One region of the Lactobacillus acidophilus genome, then DNA from elsewhere that is predicted to be linked to it. Evidence: predicted binding sites of a transcription regulator. Region 1 holds the regulator's gene; the other holds the start of a gene.
The links. Region 1 encodes NrdR, which represses ribonucleotide reductase genes. Its sites were predicted from a motif close to ACACNATATATNGTGT; they were not measured.
Positions count from the first base shown of each region.

Region 2: the regulator NrdR is predicted to act here: its motif matches at 2,853-2,868, upstream of nrdJ (ribonucleoside-triphosphate reductase, adenosylcobalamin-dependent).

Region 1 is NZ_CP139575.1:275,718-283,329, reverse strand. It holds gene thrS (threonine--tRNA ligase) at 1-1,292, opposite strand, end outside; gene dnaI (primosomal protein DnaI) at 1,572-2,480, opposite strand; gene SO785_RS01220 (replication initiation and membrane attachment family protein) at 2,490-3,830, opposite strand; gene nrdR (transcriptional regulator NrdR) at 3,833-4,300, opposite strand; gene coaE (dephospho-CoA kinase) at 4,303-4,905, opposite strand; gene mutM (bifunctional DNA-formamidopyrimidine glycosylase/DNA-(apurinic or apyrimidinic site) lyase) at 4,902-5,732, opposite strand; gene polA (DNA polymerase I) at 5,741-7,612, opposite strand, start outside.
Region 2 is NZ_CP139575.1:1,760,095-1,767,706, reverse strand. It holds gene SO785_RS08510 (ECF transporter S component) at 1-131, opposite strand, end outside; gene SO785_RS08505 (DUF4430 domain-containing protein) at 135-533, opposite strand; gene nrdJ (ribonucleoside-triphosphate reductase, adenosylcobalamin-dependent) at 551-2,785, opposite strand; gene SO785_RS08495 (AI-2E family transporter) at 3,033-4,073, shown strand; gene SO785_RS08490 (SGNH/GDSL hydrolase family protein) at 4,070-4,642, shown strand; gene SO785_RS08485 (hypothetical protein) at 4,678-4,860, opposite strand; gene SO785_RS08480 (SLC45 family MFS transporter) at 5,090-6,424, shown strand; gene SO785_RS08475 (hypothetical protein) at 6,543-6,899, opposite strand; gene SO785_RS08470 (ABC transporter ATP-binding protein) at 7,111-7,612, opposite strand, start outside.

The DNA of each region.
Region 1 (7,612 bases):
TACTTGTCAGTGTTCTTTGGATCACGGTATGAAAGTCTGAAGTAGTAATCAGTAATATCGAAGTCTCTGTATACGTCCATGATCAACTTCAAGATCTTAGCAAATTCGCTTTGAACTTGATCAAGTTCTACAAATGTGTGACCATCGTTCAAGGTCATTTCACGTACACGTTGAAGACCAGATAAAGCACCTGATTTTTCGTATCTGTGCATCATACCAAGTTCAGCAACACGAAGTGGTAAATCACGGTATGAACGAATGTGGTGCTTGTAAATTTGAATATGTGATGGGCAGTTCATTGGACGAAGTTCAAGCATTTCGCCATCACCCATGTCCATTGGTGGGAACATGTCATCACGATAGTGTGCCCAGTGACCTGACGTCTTGTAAGCATCAAGGTTCATAAGTACTGGAGTGTAAACGTGCTTGTAACCGTCAGCTACTTCACGATCGATGATGTAACGTTCAACAACACGACGAATAGTAGCACCCTTTGGCATCCAGTAAGGAAGACCTGCACCAACCTTAGGATCTACGAAGAAGAGATCAAGGTCACGACCGATAGTACGGTGGTCACGTTCCTTAATTTCAGCACGACGCTTCAAGTCTTCCTTTAAAGCAGCTTCCTTGAAGAATGCAGTACCAAAAATTCTTTGAAGCATAGGGTTTGATGACTTACCAAGCCAGTAAGCACCAGCTACTGATAAAAGCTTAAAGTGCTTAATTTTACCAGTGTTTGGTAATAATGCATCAAAGCCAAAGTCCACAAAGTCACCTAATTTGTAAGCATCAACCTTGTCAGAGTCAATCTTCTTTAAAAGATCGCTCTTGAATGGATCATCCTTGAACATTTCTTCAAGTTCTGACTTGTCCATTACAACATGTTCAATAGGTTGACCACTCTTAATAAGCTTTTCCATTGCCTTTTCAAGTTCTGGCAATTCAGTAACCTTAATTTGGTCCTTCTTGTCAGTATCAACATAGAAGCCACCTTCATCAGCTACGTGTTGACCTAAACGAAGTTCTGGGTACTTCTTCTTAGCAACAGCTTCAAATGCAAAAGCTGCAGTTGCTCTTAAGATATCTAATCCTTCTTCATCCTTATCAGTAATGATAGCAATTTCAACATCACTATCAATTTCGTAATCAAGTGGCTTAACTTGACCATTTACCTTAGCACCAACAGCAGCCTTTCCAAGAGAAGTAGCGATTGATGAAGCTACTTCTTTAACTGAAACAGCCTTGTCGAATTCTTTCTTTGAGCCATCTGGCAAAGTAACTGAAAAACTCATAAAATTACCTCCAAAAAAAATCCCAGTGCGACAATGCACTGGGACGTTAATTGCGTGGTTCCACCCAAAATTCAGGTTAGCGTTTATCTAACCTCTTAACATGGATTAATAAAGGTATCCAACCTATCTCTTTTCAATTTTGGGATAAACGATTGGGGTGTTTTTCTAATGAGAAGCTTCCAGAACTAGGCCCCTCTCTCTGAGTTGAAAAACATCATGTTCGCTTAATTAATTTCAATTATACGCATCAAAGTTTGGGATGCAAGACTTTTTTCAAAATTATCGCAAAGAATTTCTCCGATCAGGACCAGAAACTACAACTTCCTTAGCTAGAAAACGTATACGTTGCATTAATCTTCTAGCTTTTACAGGATCTGTCGCATTCCTTGTTTCTTCAAAATGCGACTCAAGAGCTTCCATATCCAAGTTGGATGAGAAAAATGTTGGTAACACATTGTCCATGCGCGCCTGTAAAATTACGCCTAAAACATCATCACGTGACCATTGGCTAAGTGTTTCTGCACCGATATCATCTAAAATTAATAGATCACATTCCGACAAACGACGAATTTCATCTTGCAAACTATTATCCCCAAAATGACTAGCTAGTCCTGCAATAAAAGTCGGTACATGTAAAAAGACAACGTCTTTCTCCATATTTGTCACAACATAATTAGCCAGTCCTGCTAAAATATAGGTTTTTCCAACGCCAAAATCCCCGGACAAATATAATCCTTGTTGATGTGAATCTTTACTATACTTATTTAAAAAATCATAAATTAAAGTTAAGACCTGATTACGATCGTCCGTAATATCTATCTTACTTAACTCAACATCATGCAATCTCCCAGGTAAATCTATTAAATGAAGACGTTTTTTAGCTGCTCTTTTTCTATCTTGTGCCACTTTAGCTTGTGTAGGTGCATAACGAACATCAATTACTTTACCGTTTAAAAATAATTGTGGAGCATACCCTGCCATTACCTTGCTAGGATTACGTTTTTGCGAATAAAATTCGTATAATCCAGACATACTGTTCTTAATCATTTTTTGATCAATCTTGGCTTTATTGGCTTGAAGAAAGGCATTAATATCAGGATCTTGCAAAACTTGATTTAAGATATCTTCTTTACTGCCCAAATTACGCTCTTTTACAATTTTTTTAATCACGTTTCCAATTGGTTCCACAATTTTCACCTACTTTTTATTATTTAAGTCCTTAAATAAATTTTTCAATTGTTCAGTGGACATCCCAGCATCTTTCTTAGCTTTTTTCTTGCTCCAATCGGTACCTTTTTCCACCCGTTTAGGCTGAAAATTACGTGTCACACGCTGTTTTTTGCCAAAACTGTCACGTCGCTTTTTCACATATTGTAAAGCTTGAGTTGCTGTGGCGACACCATGTTGCAGCCAATCATTAGCAATTTTATAAGCAAGATTTGAACTAATCACCGTATCATATGTCAAACAGGTATAAGTCAAAATATTAATCAAATCTTCTGGCAATCCATATTGTGTATGTAAATTATTAATAATTTGCTTTTCGTTTGCACTGGTAATACCGCCTTTTTGCGTTTTAAGCTTATACAAAAATTCAGCAGGTGAATTCTCATTAGCTTCTTTTAAGAGCTTTCGATCACCATCGTCCATACCTTTAATAGCAGCCAGTGCCTTTTCTTGTCCTTGACTCAATTGTTTTTGAACATTTTCTCTGGTGCTCATGCGCTTATAGTTTTCAGCTATGGTATTGCTAATATCACGCATATTTAATGTATATGAGCCATGAAGACAAGGTAAACTCTCATCTACAAATTCTTTTTCGGTTAAGCCATATGTCTGCATCAGACCACGAATTTGATTTTTCTTTGCATCGACTTCACTTGCAGGAATCTGATAAATTTCATATTGATCTTTGATTACATCCCAATCAATAGAGTCACGATCATTAACCTTGGCTTCTTTTACCTCATACGATTGATTCTCTTGTGCTGCTTGCATTACATCATTGGACGGAGTAATTGCTTCATCTCCAGGTAAACGAAAAACATCAAAAAATGTAGCAGACACATCCCGCGCATTTTTGATCGCTCTTTCTTTCAACTTAGTTTCTTGAGCAAAATTATGACTCAAATTATGAAAAGTAGTAACCCCTACTTTTTCTTTGAGTAAACTAGCCAGCAAAGGAGTAGAAAAGAAATTATCTGAGCTAGGTATCTTCAATAATTTAAAAACCAAAATATTATTAAAGACATTATCAGATAAATATGTTTGAACTAATCCCACAGCTTCAAGTTTGTGCAATGAATTAAACATTTGCTTCAAACTACAATCTAATTGTTCTTGCAGTGAATAAATTCCTTTAGCTTCTGAAATCATGCCATACGGATCATAATCATTGACTAAAGTATGATATAAAGATACTGCGACAGCCCCAACTAATGGTTGATATAACTTGATTAATATTTTTTCATCTTCTGGAAAAAGAGTAATTTGATTGGCTACATAGTAAAGATGCTTGGGATCAGAAGTCTCAAACATAATTAATTACCCTTTTCCTTTTTAGCCATCATATCTTCCATTGTCTTCATGAAGCTAGACATGTCTTTAAATTCACGATAAATCGAGGCAAAACGAATGTATGCTACATCATCTAAATCTGCCAAATCATCCATAACATATTGACCGATCTTTTTAGATGAAATTTCACTAACACCTTGTTTTCTTACCTTATTCTCAACTTGGTCAACAAGATGTTCAAATTGTTCACTACTAATAGGTCGCTTTTGGCCTGCAGCCATAACACCATGAAGAATCTTTTTACGACTAAATGGTTCACGCGTTCCATCATTTTTAACTACTAATAATGGTGCTGTTTCAATTCTTTCAAAAGTAGTAAAACGAAAACCACAATTTTCACACTCTCTGCGTCGTCTGATTGCACGGTTTTCATCACTAGGACGTGAATCAATAACGCGGGAGGCATTTTGATGACAATTTGGACATTCCATAGCTATCCCTCTTCTTTGATTTTAATTAATAATTGTTCTAGTTTATTTTCTAGTTCTTCTATTGTACCAGTATTTGCAATCACGAAATCAGCCATTTGCGCTTTTTTATTAAGTGGCATCTGACTTTTGATTCTCATTTTTGCTTCTTCATCAGTTAAATTATTTCTTTGCTTTAATCGATTAATTTGAGTAGCTTCTGGCAAAGTAATTACCAAAACTCCGTTCGCAATTTTCTTTTTATCTAAATTAGACTCAAAGTAAACCGGTGCATCAAGAATAACAATGTCTTTATCTTGGTACATTTTAATCTTTTGTATTGTTTTATCGAAAATTAACGGATGAGTCAACTGATTTAGTTTATTTAATGCGGTTGGGTCACTAAAAACTAATTGTCCCAGCTTTTTACGATTAATTGTTTGATCACTATTTAAATATTCTGTACCAAAATTATCTTTAATTGCTTGCCATGAAGCATTTTTAGGTTTCATTAAATCATGAGCAATTTGGTCACAATCAACAACTGGAATATTTTTATTCTTAAAAAATTGATCAGCGGTACTCTTTCCTGTAGCAATTCCGCCAGTTAATGCTAAAACATATGTCATTTATAAATCACCTGACAATGAGGACAAAATGTTGTTCCTCTTCCCGACACTTTAATCTTTTCAAAAATATTGCCACAACGTGGACACTCTTCGCCTACATGCCCATACACTTGTAGCATTTCTTGATAACCACCAACTTCTCCATTAGCATCTAGATAACTATGGACAGTTGTCCCCCGTTTTTCGATTGCTAGCGCAATTGTTTGATTAATGTTTTCCCATAAACCAGCTACTTTTTTAGCAGGAATCTTATTAGCAATACTTAATGGATGAATTTTACTTTGCCATAAAGTTTCATCGACATAAATATTACCTAATCCTGCCACCGTAGTTTGATCGAGTAAAACGTTTTTGATATTTTTATGTTTCTTTTTTAGATTATCGATTAAATATTGTTGACTAAACTCAGACGTATTAGGTTCGGGCCCTAATTTCTTTATCCCTGTCACTTGACGTTCAGTGCCAGTAATGATTAACTGCATTCGCCCAAATTTACGAACGTCATTATACCGCAATGCAGTCTTATCTGTAAAAACAAACTCTACATGATCATGCTTATCTTTTGGCGCATCTTCAGTAGTTAGATGATATTTCCCCTCCATGCGCAAATGCGATACAATCGTCAAATTATCGCTTAATCGAATAAGCAAATATTTGGCGTAACGATCAATTCCAATGATTTTTTTACCAGGTAATTCCTTCAAAAATTCATCATGATCTGTAGCCACAATCGTTGGATACCATAAAACTACCTTTTCAATCGTCTTGCCTTTAATTAAAGGCAATAATGTTCTACGAACTGTCTCAACTTCAGGCATCTCGGGCATTTTATCACCTACTTTGCATCATACCAATTGTGTCCCCAACCTGAATCGGCAATTAAAGGAACATCCAATTTAACTGCTGATTGCATTATTTCTGGAACAATCTTCTTAATTGTTTCAAGTTCATCTTTTGGAACATCAAAAATTAATTCGTCGTGAACCTGAATTACCATTTTAGTTTTAAGATGCAATTCATCAAGTTTCTTTTGCATATTAATCATCGCAATCTTAATAATATCGGCCGCAGACCCTTGAATTGGTGAATTAATTGCTGTTCTTTCCGCAAATGAACGGACAGTGAATTTTTTAGCATGGATATCTGGCAAATATCTACGTCTATGCATAATAGTTTCGGCATAGCCCTTTTCACGTGCTTCTTGGACTGCCTTATCCATATAGTCCTTGATTTGAGGATATTGTTCAAAGTAATTATCAATAAATTCTTTGGCACGCTTTCTAGAAATGCCTAAATTCTTTGACAAACCATAATCTGAAATTCCGTAAACGATACCGAAGTTAACGGCCTTAGCGTGACGACGCATAAGTGGCGTTACTTCATCTGGTGAGTCCAAATGGAAAATCCTCATTGCGGTATGAGCGTGAATGTCATAGCCAGTCTTGAAGGCTTCTTGCATGTTTTGATCACCTGAAACATGGGCTAAAACACGAAGTTCAACTTGTGAATAGTCGCAAGAAAAGATATAGCCATCAGGTTCACTAGGTACAAAAGCCTTTCTAATTTGCTTACCCTCTTCTGTACGAGTAGGGATATTCTGCAAGTTAGGATCAACACTAGATAAACGTCCAGTAGCTGTTAAAGTTTGCAGATAACGGGTGTGAACACGACCATCTCGTTGAATTACATCAAGTAATCCCTTAACATAAGTAGATTGAATTTTGGCAATTTGACGATAATCCAAAATCTCGCTCACGATTGGACTCTGTGTTTTTAATTGATCAAGGACTTCAACGGAAGTTGAGTAACCTGTCTTTGTCTTTTTCAATACTGGTAAATTCAATTTTTCAAATAAAATATGACCTAATTGCTTAGGAGAATTTAAATTGAATTCTTCGCCAGCTTGTTTATAAATTTTGTCTTCAAGTTCCTTTAATTTAACGGCAAATTCATTTTGCAATTCAATTAATGTACTTGCTTCCACCTTGATACCATTAATTTCCATTTTAGCCAAAACACGAGCAGTTGGAATCTCAATGGTTTCAAACAAATCATCTTGTTCATGTTCTTTGAGTTGTTTAAGTAACTCTGGTTTAAGTTTTTCAATTACACATACTTTAGCGGCTAAGTGCTTGAAGAATTCTTTATCTTCTGGGATTGCTTGTTTCTTACCTTTACCATATACTTCAAGGTCCGTCTTGATTGAATATTCATCATAAAGGTGGGCAATTTCACCTAAGTCATTAGAGTTCTTTTCATTATTGACCAAATATGAAGCAAGAAGCATATCATAGTTGAGTCCTTCAACAATAACGTCTAGTCGATGTAAACCAACAGTCATCCGCTTTAGGTCAAAGACATCCTTTTGAATTTTCCTATTTTCAAGGATATCTTTAAGTGGCTTTTCTTGTAATAAAGCAATATCTTTTGAGACATAAACTTTATCGCCCACCTTCAAGCTAAAACCTTCAAATGGTGCTAAATGATAATTATCGCCAAGCATTTCAAGATAAAAACTTATCTCATTTTCTTTCAAGTCGTCTAATTCAGCAACATTATCCTCAGTCAGCTCAACGTAATCGTAATTCTCGGTATCACCAGAATCTTCACCAGCAGTCTCTAGATTCAATTCAGCTAAAAATTTTCTAAAGCCTAATCTTTCATAAAGATCACGCAATTTTTCATAATTTGGATCTTTTTTAATCGT
Region 2 (7,612 bases), 490 kb from region 1:
ATCATTAAAATATCAGTTACTGGTTGTACATTGGGGATAGGAATAATTTTAAAAATTCGTAAAACCACACACATTGCTGTAAGCATGGCCATTAATGCGATTTGTCTGATTTGTAGTCGCTCAGTAACCATAAATTACTTCACCTTGTCTAACGTGAATTTAACTTTGTCTTTGTTAGCAACGGCTTGTTGATCGGCACCTTTATTTGCCCATTTACCGTTAATTGTATAAGTCCAATAAATCTTCTTCTTAGGATTTTGCTTCTTACCATCGATTGAGGTAATAAAGCCTTTAGTTTCTTGTACTTTCCATGCTTTTTTCAGACCTGTAATTACCTTAGCTTTTTTCTTAGGAATTTTAACAGATTTGGTATCTACAGTCTTTTTACCTTGTTTCAAAGTATAGTTGACTGTAATTTGATTTTTAGCAGTATTTTTTGTAGCAGATGAATTACTATTTGAACTTCCCGTTAAAAATAAAGCCAAAAAGGCAACGATTGAAAATAATAAATTAAATTTATGCTTGTTCTTCATTTTTTCCTCCATGTAAATTATTTGATTGGGCAGGCCCCGCCTTCACAATCAGTTTGTCCTACAAGTTCTAATCCCTTTTGATCATCATTTTGCTTAGTAAATACTTCTTCAACATCATCTGTGATTAAAGCAGCTCTTTCTTCATAAGTTTTCTTGTTAATTGGCTCTTTGGGAGCCTGCTTCAGTGAACCACCATAATAAGGAAGAAGAGAGGTAGATTTAATGGTGTGTCTGTATTGGCGAAGCAATGGTGCGATTTCATCATTTTCATCCGATTGGAAAGTAATGGTGCAGCTAACAGCATTATCGGACCAGTATGTTTGTAAGAATGCTTGTGTCGCAAACTGTTCTTCGATTGAGACAGTTCCAGCTGAAGCAAAGTTTTTACTATCTGCATGAGCTGCGCGTAATGGAAATTCAACACAAATAGTGTTCTTAGTGTAAATATCTGGTTCGGTGTGATAGCCACATTCTTTCAAAGCAGGAAGTAATGGATCGCTAGCTTGGAAACGAATTCTTTGAATTAAGTAACCAGCATAGTGGAAATGCATCCCTTCTGATACACCAGCTAATTTAGCTACTGTACCAGATGGTTTAACTGTAGTGTGTTTAATTGATGGATTAACGCCTAATTCTTCACTGTAGGCCTTGTCTGCTGTGATAACAGCTTTATATAAACTGTCAACCATTTCAATTCCTTTTGGATCATAGATTGGCTTTTTAATTTTTTCACCACTTTGTTCATCAACAGCATCTTCAAAACCTGTGACTACTCTGTGACCCAAATCATTTAACAGCCAATCTTGAATACCAGACATAGAAACACCAATTCTGCGATTCTTTTGAATAATCTTGCGTGAAACTTCCCAGTCATAATGGCTGAAGGTAACTCTCTTAGCAAAACGAGTAGCTAAAGTGAAAGCTTCTTTTAAGTTCCATCCTTGTTTTTCAGCTGTATATGGGAAAACTTCAAACAAATTACATGGTTCACCATTAGCTAAAGAAATTTCACCACAAGGATTTGTACCTTCAACGTCGTCGTCAATCCCAGGTTGGTAGCCATCAACGATTCGACCATAATTGCGTGATAAATCAAGGTTAACAATACCAGGTTCACCATTATGTAAGATTCCATCAGCAATTGGACCGTAATTATTGAATTTAGAATTAATGGCTACACTGTTGTTAGAAGCCCAACGGTGGTGATAAAGCTTTTCTTTGTCTTGCTTCATCTTGATGAAATCTTGATCGTCATTAGAACCAAGAGCAAGTTCAGCTGAACGACGTACGTTGCCAGCTACAACCGTTTTACCAATTAAATTGCAAATATCTGTTGCGTCTACAGCGGTTAAATTCTTGCCCACACGAGCATTGATAACGTTATTAATATCAATGAACATTTCAACTAAAGGCATTGGACCTGAAGCAGTACCACCGAAGCCGTGAATTTTAGCACCATATGGACGAATATCGCTAATATCCAAAACCAGTTTGGTCTTTTGGTCAGGATTAGTATTGTTAAAGTGCATATCAATTAAACGGGCATTGGCAAGAACCCAACCTTCACGGGTATCAGGTAATCTGTAGTAAATTATGTCATCGTGATCGGGATTTTGCTTTTCCCATTCATCTTTATCAACAGCACCAACTTTGATTGAAGCATCGTGTGATTTACTGCTCTTATTGATAACGACAGTTAAATCAATCTTGTTATCGACTTTAGGAATTTGCTTGATGTTGCTGTTAACAACTGAAAAGCCTACGCCGCCGCCTTTCATCAATTGATCAAATAAGAAGGAGAAGGGCATGGAAACGGCTTTTTCTCTTTTATCAATGTAAGTAGGGACAATGTGACTGTCACCATATTCTTGAGGACGAATAGCAATAAACCAGCAATTATTTAAAGAATCACCGGTACGCTTTTGATAATCAGTTCCCGAAATCCAAAGATTACGACCGGAAGGTGTAGCAGACAAACCGTATGTTAAACGAAAAAGTTGCTTAGCCTCATTAGTTAATTCATTGATGACTTCTTCAGAGGGAGTGCCTTGAAGACGTGGGTCAAGGTTGACGTTACCTTCAATTACACGCTTGACTGTTTCATCCCAATTTTCTGAACGATTCTTTTCTGGTAACCAACGAGCATAAGTTCTTTTGTAAGTTACCCAGCCTAGTTCACCCCAATGAGGTTTAATTTCATGTTTCACTTGATCAATAAAGTCTTGATCTAGTTCGATTCTAGTAGATGACACGATTTTCACTCCTAAAATTTATTATTGTTTCACAAAACACATTATGTATGATGCATTACTAATTGTACCACAATATCTTGTACCTATGGATAAAAATATGGTGGATAGTTTTGATTTGTAAAATACAAATCCTATTAGAATAGGGCTAAAAAATTATAAATTTTTTTAAGTGAAATATAGTATAGATTTAAAAAATGGAGAAAGCGATCATGTTACAATTTAAGACATAGGAAAACGAGGTTTTATTATGAGTACAGCATGGCAAAAATTTAAAAATAATGTGCTATTACGCAGATTTGTTGTATTTTTATTGATCGTAGCTTGTTTGTATGAGATGCGAGCGATGATGAATACAATTTTGTTGACGTTTATTTTCACTTATGTGATTGTGCACTTAATCCATTTAGTTCAGCGTTATATCCCTAAAATGCCGACAGGAGTTATAGTTGTAGTTACATATTTGATAATTTTGGCATTATTGTATTTCGTTATAACGGTTTATTTGCCAATGCTGATAGTGCAGATCAGTAAAATGGTGAAGTCCGTTATGGCCTTTTATGAAAAAAATGAGTCTTCACGACTAGTATCATATATAACGCGTTACATTAGTAAAGGTGAACTCGTGACGCAGGCTAAACATGCTATGACGTTTGCGTTTCATACTGCTACTAATATAGGGACGCTTACTATTGCTACATTTATGTCTTTGATTTTGAGCTTCTTTTATACGATTGAACTAAACAAGATGAAGGAATTTTCTAGTTTATTCGTAAAGAGTGGTTATTTAAAATGGCTTTTCGAAGATATTCGTTATTTTGATAAAAAGTTTACTAATACTTTTGGTGTAGTGCTTGAAGCTCAGTTCTTTATTGCACTTTGTAATACTGCTTTGACGGTAATTGGCTTGGTCATAATGAAAATGCCACAAATTGTTGCACTAGGCTTAATGGTCTTTCTCTTAAGTTTGGTACCAGTTGCTGGTGTAATTATTTCATTGATTCCACTTAGCATTATTGGTTATTCAGTGGGCGGAATTCGATATGTGATTTATATTTTCATTATGATTATGATTATTCACGCTGTTGAAGCCTATGTATTAAACCCAAAGTTTATGGCTAGCAAAACGGAATTACCTATTTTTTATACTTTTTTAGTATTACTTGTGGCAGAACATTTCTGGGGTACTTGGGGCTTGATTGTTGGTGTACCAATCTTTACTTTCTTCTTAGATGTGTTAGGTATTAAATCATCAAAGAAGAGCGATAAGAAAAAGGCAGAACAAAAATGAGATTATTACTTACGGGTGATAGCATAATTGCACGTAAAGAAGGCAAAAATGAGCCACACATCAATTGGAACTTAAAACAGGTATTACCTAAGCTAGAAATTGAGAATACTGCGGTATCTGGTATTAATTCAGGTGCTTTTTTAGCAAGATTAAATGAATTAGTTTTGAGTGTAAAACAATGTGATAATTTGATGATTTTGCTTGGAACTAATGATTTAGCGACGCATAAGCAAGTTCCGTTAAATCAATTTAAACAAAATATGGAATTTATTTGTTCAGCAGTGATTTGTAAGTATTATCCACCACATGTTTTACTCATTTCACCACCTGCTGTTGATGAAGAAAAGCAGCATGTGCGTAATAATGGTTTAATTAAAAAGTATAGTGAAACTATTCAAAATATAGCTGAAGAATATCATTTCGAATATGCTGATCTGTGTCAGGCAATGCTAGAAGCAGGAGATATAAAAAAGATTTCCCAAGGAATAAAAAATGATGGCTTACATTTTGGAGATTTAGGTTATGAGATATTGGCTAAGTTGATTGTAGAAAATTTAAAACGTATATAAAAAAGAGGCGTAACGCCTCTTTTATTTTTCCTAAATTATTTAATCGCAGCCCATATTAATCCTCCAACGGCAAATAGTGCTAAGAAGGGGATTAATAAATAGGCACAAAATACAAAAATTAAACCAACCAAAATTAGAAAACCTAAAATTTTAATTAGGCCAATTCCTAATTTGAAAAATAACCAAATTAGGAAGATGGTTAATAAAAGTGAAAGCATAATACACATACCTCCATGTCTATGAGAATATTTTACTATTAAGAATTAAAAATAGGGTAGATTAGACATCAAATTTTTATAATAGGGTAGATTAGACATCAAATTTTTATAAAAAGTAAAGAAAAAATGTAATTAAGTTACCGTTAACATATAAAACTGTATTGAAAGCTCTTTCTGTAATCGGTATCATTTAAAACAATGAAAGCGATTTATGAGAAGAGGAAAAAACTTGGAGCAAAAGAAATCAGGATTGCCCACACTTGCTAGTACCACGATTTGGATGATTAGCTTAGGATATTTGGGTGTACAAATTGCATTTACTTTGGAAACTTCACAAATGAGTAGAATTTTCCAAACGTTAGGAGCTGATCCAACAAAATTAGGCTGGTTCTTTATCTTACCACCTTTAGCTGGGCTTTTAGTTCAACCAGGAATTGGATCTTTATCAGATCGTACTTGGATTCCTAAAATTGGTCGTCGTTTGCCATATTTATTGATCGGAATGGTTTTTGCTGTAATAACAATGATCATTTTGCCTAATGTAGGTAGTTTCGGTTTAGGTTATGGTTCTTTAGAAGCACTCGTTTTTGGTGCTGTTGCAATCGCTGTATTGGATGTTGCTTCTAATATGGCGATGCAACCATTTAAAATGATGATTGGTGATATGGTTAATGACGATCAAAAGTCATATGCCTATGGTATTCAAAGTATGCTTTCAAACTTTGGTGCTGTAATTGCTGCATTCTTCCCATTTTTATTAACCAGTTTAGGTGTTGCTAATACTGCTAAGAAGGGTGTAGTACCTCAATCTGTTGTAATCTCATTTTATGTTGGTGCAGCTGTTTTAGTAGTAACTTCATTATTTACTATTTTTAGAGTTCATGAATATGATCCAGAAACTTATGCACGTTATCACGGAATTAAGGAATCAGATAATAAAGAAGGCGGCGGCTGGATTGAATTATTAAAGAAAGCCCCTAAAGTGTTTTGGCAAGTTTCATTAGTTCAATTCTTTAGTTGGATTTCTTTCCAATATCTTTCAACTTATGCGACTGGAGCAATTGCACAAAACGTATGGCATACTACTTCTGCGTCTTCATCTGGTTACCAAATTGCTGGTAATTGGTTTGGTGTATTGACTGCTGTCCAATCAATCGCAGCTGTGATTTGGTCATATGTTTTGGCTAAGGTGCCAAATAATCATCATAAATTAGGTTATGGTGTAAGTTTATTCTTAGGAGCTATTGGTTATACATCAATCTTTTTAGTTCATTCACAAATGATGTTAATTGTTTCCTTTATTTTAATTGGAATCAGTTGGGCAGGTATGAATACTTATCCCTTAACTATGGTATCTAATGCTTTATCTGGTAAACATATGGGAACATATCTTGGTTTGTTTAATTGTTCTATTTGTTTACCGCAGATTGTAGCTTCACTACTTAGCTTTATCATTTTCCCACTTGTAGGAAATTCAATGCCAGCTATGATGTTGATTACTGGTATCTCAGGATTTTTAGCTGCATTGTCAGTAATTAGTATTAAAGAAACCTATGTAAAATAATAAAAAATCTGAAATTAATTCCAGATTTTTTTGTAAAGTAAAACCGTGTTATGAGGAGTGATCACAACACGGTTTTTATTTTGGTATTCAGAAGTTATTTGATGAATCTTGATCTAGATTAGTCTTTAACAACATCCTTGGTGTTTAACCATTGACTGCTATTGATTTTAACAATCTTCTTACCGCTAACTTTCTTAACATCCTTGGCGGTATAAGTTGAACCCATTGAGACTTTTTTGGAAGTCTTTTGACCTTTAGAATTTAAAGTGTTAACAGTTTGGTTCTTAGTATCTTTTACAGTAACAAAGATTTTGTCGCCTTTTTTAATAGCTGGGTTAGAAGGCCTAACTTCTGAAACCCCAAGTTTTGGAGCATTAAAACTAGCAGCTTGAGTAATTGAAGCACTAGCACCCAACAAGCTCATTGAAGCAACTGCAACAGAAACAACTTTAACTAATTTATTTGATTCTAACATAATGAATACCTCGTATTTCTATATCACTAATTGTTTGGAACTTTTGGTTCCTCATTCCTTACACTTTTTATTATATAACCTATGTTATTAAATGCAAGAGGTTATTTAATATTTTTCCTAAAATATAAGTTCATAAAAAGTTTCTATAATAACGATTATTCATTTTTGTAGAAAAGTGTTGTAAAGATTATTAAATAAGCTAATTACGTTATTAATCCGTGAAATACTGCAAAATATCTTCCTCAGTTAACTTCTTTTTCTCTTCACCTTTAACGTCTAAGACAATTTGACCACTATTTAAAATAATAGTGCGATTGCCATACTTAATTGCATCCCTCAACTGATGTGTGATCATAATACAAGTTAATTTCTCTTCATGAACCACTTTATTCGTTAATTCAAGTAGTTCACGGCTAGTATTAGGATCAAGCGCTGCCGTATGCTCATCAAGTAAAAGTAAATCAGGTCTGTTAATTGTGGCCATCAAAAAACTAAGTGTTTGTCTTTGACCACCAGATAGATTTCCAACGAATGTATTTAAACGTTCATTTAATCCATTAGGAAGCTGAGAGGTTTTTTGCTTAAATTCATCCATATGTTTATCCAGTTTTCTGAGATGTAACCCACGTCGCTGTCCACGTTTGGTGGCTAACAGTAAATTTTCTGCGACTGTCATTCTTGGAGCGGTTCCCATTTTAGGATCTTGAAAAACT